Linked DNA regions of Antarctobacter heliothermus. The protein of the gene in region 2 interacts with the protein of the main gene of each other region in a pairwise test. Links are inferred from orthologs where the notes say so. Each region holds a gene or a part of one and is shown on either strand. Other genes may lie near its edges.

What was found.
Region 1: the proteins of ANTHELSMS3_RS14815 (region 2) and ANTHELSMS3_RS10440 interact in binary tests that used the Escherichia coli proteins (3 or more experiments, as listed by UniProt). The link is inferred for Antarctobacter heliothermus from one-to-one orthologs.

The regions. Positions count from the first base shown.
Region 1 is NZ_CP022540.1:2,194,344-2,198,161, forward strand. Bases 244-3,743 are described here. They hold ANTHELSMS3_RS10440 (2-oxoglutarate dehydrogenase E1 component), read right to left. Parts: upstream 3,417-3,743; coding sequence 444-3,416; downstream 244-443. Other genes in these bases: odhB (2-oxoglutarate dehydrogenase complex dihydrolipoyllysine-residue succinyltransferase), read right to left, coding at 244-442. In the rest of the region: more of odhB, read right to left, coding at 1-243. UniProt on the Escherichia coli protein: E1 component of the 2-oxoglutarate dehydrogenase (OGDH) complex which catalyzes the decarboxylation of 2-oxoglutarate, the first step in the conversion of 2-oxoglutarate to succinyl-CoA and CO(2).
Region 2 is NZ_CP022540.1:3,095,048-3,098,300, forward strand. What follows is about bases 235-3,169. They hold ANTHELSMS3_RS14815 (ABC-F family ATP-binding cassette domain-containing protein), read right to left. Parts: upstream 2,665-3,169; coding sequence 805-2,664; downstream 235-804. Other genes in these bases: ANTHELSMS3_RS14810 (MarC family protein), read right to left, coding at 235-631; ndk (nucleoside-diphosphate kinase), read left to right, coding at 2,869-3,169. Also shown: more of ANTHELSMS3_RS14810, read right to left, coding at 11-234; more of ndk, read left to right, coding at 3,170-3,253. UniProt on the Escherichia coli protein: Genetic data indicate it may be involved in ribosome assembly or function.

The DNA.
Region 1 (3,818 bases), 900 kb from region 2 along the record:
TTTCCAGCTCACACAGCATCTCATCCTGCGCGACGGTATCCCCGACCTTCTTGAACCATGTCGAGACGGTCGCCTCTGTCACAGATTCGCCCAGCGTGGGTACCATGACATCGACGCTGGACCCGCCGGCATCGGCCGTGTCCTTGGGCGCGTCGGCAGAGGCGTCCTTTGCCTTGGCCTTGGGGGCGGCAGCCGATCCGCTGTCCCCTTCGGAGATATTGGCCAGCAGGGCATCCACGCCCACCGTCTCGCCCTCTGCGGCGACAATGTCCGACAGGGTGCCGGCAATGGGCGAGGGCACCTCGACCGTGACCTTGTCGGTCTCCAGTTCGCAGAGCATCTCATCCACTGCCACGGCATCGCCTGGCTTCTTGAACCAGGTTGCGACGGTGGCTTCGGTCACCGATTCCCCAAGCGTGGGAACGCGTACTTCGGTCATGATCTCAGTTTCCTTCCATCGTCAGCGCTTCGTTCACGAGCGCCTCTTGCTGTGCTTTGTGCTGGCTGGCCAGACCCGTCGCAGGGCTGGCCGATGTGGCGCGGCCCACATAACGCGGGCGCGGGTGGTCGGCCTTGATACGGCCAAGGACCCATTCGATATTGGGTTCGATAAAGCTCCATGCGCCCTGGTTCTTGGGCTCTTCCTGACACCAGAGCATTTCTGCGCCCTTGAACCGTTCCAGTTCCTTCACAAGGCTGATCGCCGGGAAGGGATAGAACTGTTCGACCCGCAGCAAATAGATGTCGTCGATGCCGCGCGCGTCGCGTTCCTCCAGCAGGTCGTAATAGACCTTGCCCGAACACATCACCACGCGCTTGATCTTGTCGTCAGCCACCAGCTTGGTGTCGCTCTCGCCCGATTCCGCGCTGTCCCACAACACGCGGTGGAACGACGATCCGCCGGTGAAATCCTTGGCGGTCGACACGCACAATTTATGCCGCAGCAGCGACTTGGGCGTCATCAGGATCAGCGGCTTGCGGAAGGTCCGGTGCAGCTGGCGGCGCATGATGTGGAAATAGTTGGCGGGCGTCGAACAGTTCGCCACGATCCAGTTGTCCTGACCGCAGGCCTGCAGGAACCGCTCCAGCCGCGCTGAGGAGTGTTCCGGCCCCTGACCCTCAAACCCGTGCGGCAGCAGGCAGACAAGGCCCGACATCCGCAACCATTTCGATTCACCCGAAGAGATGAACTGGTCGAACATGATCTGCGCACCGTTGGCAAAGTCACCAAACTGCGCCTCCCAAAGGGTCAGCGCGTTGGGCTCTGCCAGCGAATAGCCGTATTCAAAACCCAGCACCGCATATTCCGACAGCGCACTGTCGATCACCTCAAAACGGGCCTGCCCCTCGCGGATATTGTTGAGAGGATAGTACCGCTCTTCGGTCTCTTGGTTGATAAAGGCCGAATGCCGCTGCGAGAACGTGCCGCGCGTGCTGTCCTGACCGGACAGACGCACCGGATACCCTTCGAGCTGCAGCGACCCAAAGGCCAGCGACTCGGCAGTGGCCCAGTCAAACCCTTCGCCGGTCTCGAACATCTTGGCGCGGGTATCGATCAGGCGGCCCACGGTGCGGTGGATCGGAAAGCCGTCCGGCACCCGTGTCAGCGCATTGCCGATGTCCTTCATCGCCTCTTTGGACAATGAGGTTTTGCCGCGCTGGTATTTGCCCTCTTTCTGCTTGTCCAGATGGGACCAACGGCCATCCAGCCAGTCCGCCTTGTTGGGGCGATAGACTTTGCCGGCCTCGAATTCCTCGTTCAGCTGCGCCTGAAACGAGGCCTTCATGTCCTCGATCTCGCCCTCGGGGATCAACCCGTCCTTGACCAGACGTTCGGTGTACAAGGTCAGCGTGGTCTTATGCTTCTTGATCTTGTTGTACATCATCGGGTTGGTGAACATGGGCTCATCGCCCTCGTTGTGACCAAACCGGCGGTAGCAGAAGATATCCAGCACCACGTCCTTGCCAAACTTCTGGCGGAACTCGGTCGCAACCTTGGCGGCATGCACCACGGCCTCCGGGTCATCGCCGTTGACGTGGAAAATCGGCGCCTCGACCACCAGCGCATTGTCGGTGGGATAGGGCGAGGACCGCGAAAAGTGCGGCGCGGTGGTAAAGCCGATCTGGTTGTTCACCACGATATGCATGGTGCCGCCGGTGCGGTGGCCGCGCAGACCCGACAGGGCGAAACATTCCGCCACAACACCCTGACCGGCAAAGGCCGCGTCGCCGTGCAGCAGGATCGGCATGACCTGTGTGCGGTTCGTGTCGTTTAGCTGGTCCTGTTTGGCGCGGACCTTGCCCAGAACGACCGGGTTCACCGCCTCCAGGTGGCTGGGGTTGGCGGTCAGTGACAGGTGTACGTTATTGCCGTCAAACTCTCGGTCCGATGAGGCACCAAGGTGGTACTTCACGTCGCCCGACCCATCGACATCCTCAGGCTTAAAGCTGCCGCCCTGAAATTCGTTGAAGATTGCCTTGTAGGGTTTGTTCATGACGTTCGCCAGAACAGACAAGCGGCCCCGGTGGGGCATCCCGATGATGATTTCCTTGATGCCAAGGTTGCCACCGCGCTTGATGATCTGTTCCATCGCGGGGATCAGGCTTTCGCCGCCATCAAGGCCGAACCGCTTGGTTCCCATGTATTTCACATGCAGGAACTTCTCGAACCCTTCGGCCTCGACCATCTTGTTCAGGATTGCCTTGCGGCCTTCGCGGGTGAATTTGACCTCTTTGCCAAAGCCCTCGATCCGCTCTTTCAGCCAGCTTGCCTGCTCAGGGTCGGAAATATGCATGTACTGCAGGGCAAAGGTGCCGCAATAGGTGCGCCGGATGATCGAGAGGATCTCACGCAGGCTTGCGATCTGCAGGCCCAGCACGTTGTCGATAAAGATCGGCCGGTCCATGTCGGCCTCGGTAAAGCCATAGGACTTCGGGTCCAACTCCGGGTGGTTCGAGGTGTCACGCAGGCCCAGCGGGTCCAGATCGGCGGCCAGATGGCCCCGGATGCGGAACGCGCGGATGATCATCAACGCGCGGATGCTGTCCAGAACGGCGCGCTGGATCGCCTCGTCACTGACGGTGACGCCCTTGGCCTCGGCCTTGTCCTTGATCTTTTTGGCGGCGCCTTTGGCCTCTGCCGGAACGGCGGGCATCGGCCATTCGCCAGTCAGCGCGCCGGTCAGATCATCGTCAGGCTGCGGCGGCCAGTCTTTGCGCGCCCAACTGGGGCCCTGCGCCTCTTTCTGCACGTCCATGTCGGCGTCGCCAAGCTGGCTGAAAAACGCGGCCCATGCGTCATCGACTGCGTTCGGATCGGCCGCATAGCGGGCATACATCTGTTCAAGGTATTCCGCGTTGTGCCCCTGCATGAAACTAGAGGCGTGAAACAGGTCGTTGGGGCTTTGGTCGGTCATAAAGGCACCTCATTAGGGTTGGGACCGTCTGTGTTGGGACCGGGGTGAGAGGGCAGGAGACGTCCTGCGGCGAGGAACAGGGCGCGGTCGGTCGCATTTTCAGGCAGGAGCGGGGTGGCTGGCCGGGCAGTCGCGTGACTGGCACGCCTTGCCATGATCGGGGGCCGAACATCGGTGGGCAAGTTTTCCAGCACAACAAGGTTACGGCACCGGGTGATCCCTGTGCCTCCGCGTCTTGCGGCTTTTGGCCGATGTTTGGCGCGACGTGCCATCTGGTCCTCGTGTGTGCCCCGGGCCGTGCCCCGTGGCTTTCTGCGTGTTACCCGGTCCGGGAAAAGACCGGGCCGGGAAAGGGAGCTTTTGCCTCCCCGCTTTGTGCCAATTCGCCCACCGGCCAAATGT
Region 2 (3,253 bases):
GGAAACAGGGTCAGGCGGGGGCAAGTCCGAAATTGCGCAGCCCATCGAGGACGAATTGCACCGACAACGCCGCCAGCAGCATCCCTAGAACCCGCGTCACGACATTGATGCCGACGCGGCCCAGTAGATGTTCGATTGGCCCTGCGATCAGGAACAAGGCCAGCGCCACCAGCAGAACAGCCACCATTACGGCGAGGATCGACAGAACTTCGACTGTGTCGCCGGTCTGACCCACAAGCAGGATAATTGAGGCGATGGCCCCCGGTCCAGCGATGAGCGGGATGGCCAGCGGAAAGACAGACGGGTCGGGGAACTCTTCTTCGTCGGCCTTGTCCTCGCGCCGTTTGGTGCGGCGTTCGAACAGCATATCCAGCGCGGTGATGAACAGCAGGATACCGCCCGCGATGCGAAAGGCGGACATCGAAATGCCGATAAAGCCCAGCACCGCCTCGCCGAAAAAGGCGAACAGCGTGAGGATGCCAAAGGCGACGCCACAGGCGCGGTAGCCCACCATGCGACGGTGGCGCGCATCGGTGTCCTGAGTGAGCGCGATAAAGATCGGCGTCAGCCCGATGGGATCAATCACCACAAAGAGGGTGACAAAGGCACTGATGAGGAAAGCGGCGTCCATAAAACAAGGGGTACTGGCGATCTTCAATACTGTCCAGATCGCCCACTACGCCCCGCGTTTGCCAAGTGCAGGAGCGACTTTCGCGCCACTGTCAGGTCACCCGTCCCTTGGTGACCTGCGATTTGTCCGCCGGTGCCGCCGTCGCTGAAGGGCGAACGAGCAGCGCCCGGAGATCAGGCGTTCTCAGCCGCGTCCAGTTTTTCAGCTGCCGTTTCCCACATCACCTCGGCGCGGTGCAGCGCGTCCATGACCTCTGCGTATTTCTTGTTCCAGACTTCAAGTTCGCCGACCTTGTCGTTTTCATACAGCGCCGGGTCGGCCAGCTTTTTAGCCAGCTTCTCACGCATCTGTTCGATCTTGGCGATACGGTCCTCACATTTGCGGACGTCAGAGCGTAGCTCTTGCATCCGGTCGCGCGACGGTCGCTTGGGCTTGTCGGGCGCGGATTTGGAGGATTTCGCCGGTTTGGCCGGGGCATCCCGCGTCAGCAACATGGTGCGGTAGGCGTCAAGGTCGTCCTCATAAGGTTTGACCGTGCCGCCCCCCACCAGCCAAAGACGATCCGCCACCATCGACAGCAGGTGCATGTCGTGGCTGACAAGGATCACCGCCCCGGAATAGGCGGTGAGCGCCTCAACCAGCGCCTCACGCGATTCGATATCAAGGTGGTTGGTCGGCTCATCCAAGATCAGCAGGTGCGGCGCGTCTAGCGTCGCCAGCAACAGCGACAGGCGCGCCTTTTGACCACCGGACAGACGACCAACCTCTGTTTCCGCCTGCGCTGCCATCAGGCCAAAGCCCGCCAGCAGAGCGCGCAGTTTGGGCGGCAGTGTGCCGGGGCGTTCGCGTTGGAGATGCTGCAACGGCGTTTCATCCAGATGCAGTTCGTCGACCTGATGCTGGGCGAAGTAACCGATGCGCAGCTTGGACGAGCGGCTCATGCGACCGTCCATCAGTGGCAGGCGGTCGGACAGCAATTTTGACAGGGTGGACTTGCCCTGACCGTTCTTGCCCAACAGCGCGATGCGGTCGTCTTGATCAATGCGCAGGTTCAGTTTGCGCAGCACCACGGTGTCGCCATAACCGGTTGAACCGCCTTCAATGTTGATGATCGGCGGCGACAGTTCATCGGGCTGCGGGAAAGAGAACACGCGCTTGGCGGCCTCTTCGGGCGGGGTGACCATGTCCATCCGCTCAATCATCTTGAGGCGGGCTTGGGCCTGTTTGGCCTTGGAGGCCTTGGCGCGGAAACGGTCGACAAACCCTTGCAGATGGGCGCGGCGGTCCTGTTGTTTCTTGGCGGTGGCGCTGAGTTGTGCGCGCTTTTCGGCGCGTAGCTTGACGAAACCGTCATAGGGCGTGCCGTAATAGGTCAGCTTGCGGTCCTCGACATGCAGGATCGTGTTCACAGCCCGGTTCAATAGTCCGCGGTCGTGGCTGATGACGATCACCGTGTGCGGGTATTTCATCAGGTAGCTTTCCAGCCACAGTGCGCCTTCGAGATCCAGATAGTTGGTCGGTTCGTCCAGCAGCAGCAAGTCGGGCTGGGCAAAGAGCACGCCTGCCAGTGCAACTCGCATCCGCCAGCCACCCGAAAAGGCAGAGCAGGGCTGTTTCTGCTGGTCGTCGTCAAAGCCGAGACCCTTGAGGATCGTGGCGGCGCGGGCCTCGGCGCTCCATGCGTCGATGTCGGCGAGACGGGTCTGAACCTCGGCGATGCGGACACCGGTGGCGGTCTCTGCCTCTGCCATCAGGGCGGCGCGTTCTGTGTCGGCCTCCAGCACGGTGTCGATCAGCGAGGTCTCTGACGCGGACACTTCCTGACTGACGCCGCCGATGCGGGCGCGTTGTGGCAACGAGATGTCGCCCCCGTCCAGCGTCAGCTCACCCTTGATCAGTCGGAAGAGCGTGGTCTTGCCCGCGCCATTGGGCCCGACGAGGCCAACCTTGTGACCGTCCGGGATTGTGGCGCTGGCTCCGTCGAACAGCGGGCGGCCGTCCACGGAAAAGGAAATGTTTTCGATCTTCAACATGGGACGGCGCGTGCCAGAGGCGCGCGGGGGTGTCAATGCACGGCGTTGCTTCGGTGGTCAGAGATAAATTTTCCATGAAATTTCCACTGCGGTCAAAACCGCGTTTCATTGGCGGGCTTTCCAATCGACGCGGCCCATGCTACCGCCCCGCGCATCATTCATGACCCGGACACAACGTCCGGGGATAACCCGATGGAGCATCCCATGGCCCTTGAGCGCACTTTCTCAATCATCAAGCCCGACGCCACCCGCCGCAACCTGACCGGCAAGATCAACGCCAAGTTCGAAGAAGCGGGCCTGCGCATCGTCGCGCAAAAGCGTATTCACCTGACAAAGGCGCAGGCTGGCCAGTTCTACGCCGTCCACTCGGAGCGTCCGTTCTATGACGAACTGTGCGAATTCATGGCGTCGGAGCCGGTTGTCGTGCAGGTTCTGGAAGGCGAAGGCGCCATCCTGAAGAACCGCGAAGTCATGGGCGCAACCAACCCCGCCGACGCCGCACCGGGCACCATCCGCGCAGAGTTTGCCGAATCGGTTGGCGAAAACTCGGTCCACGGGTCGGACGCGCCGGACACCGCCAAAGAAGAGA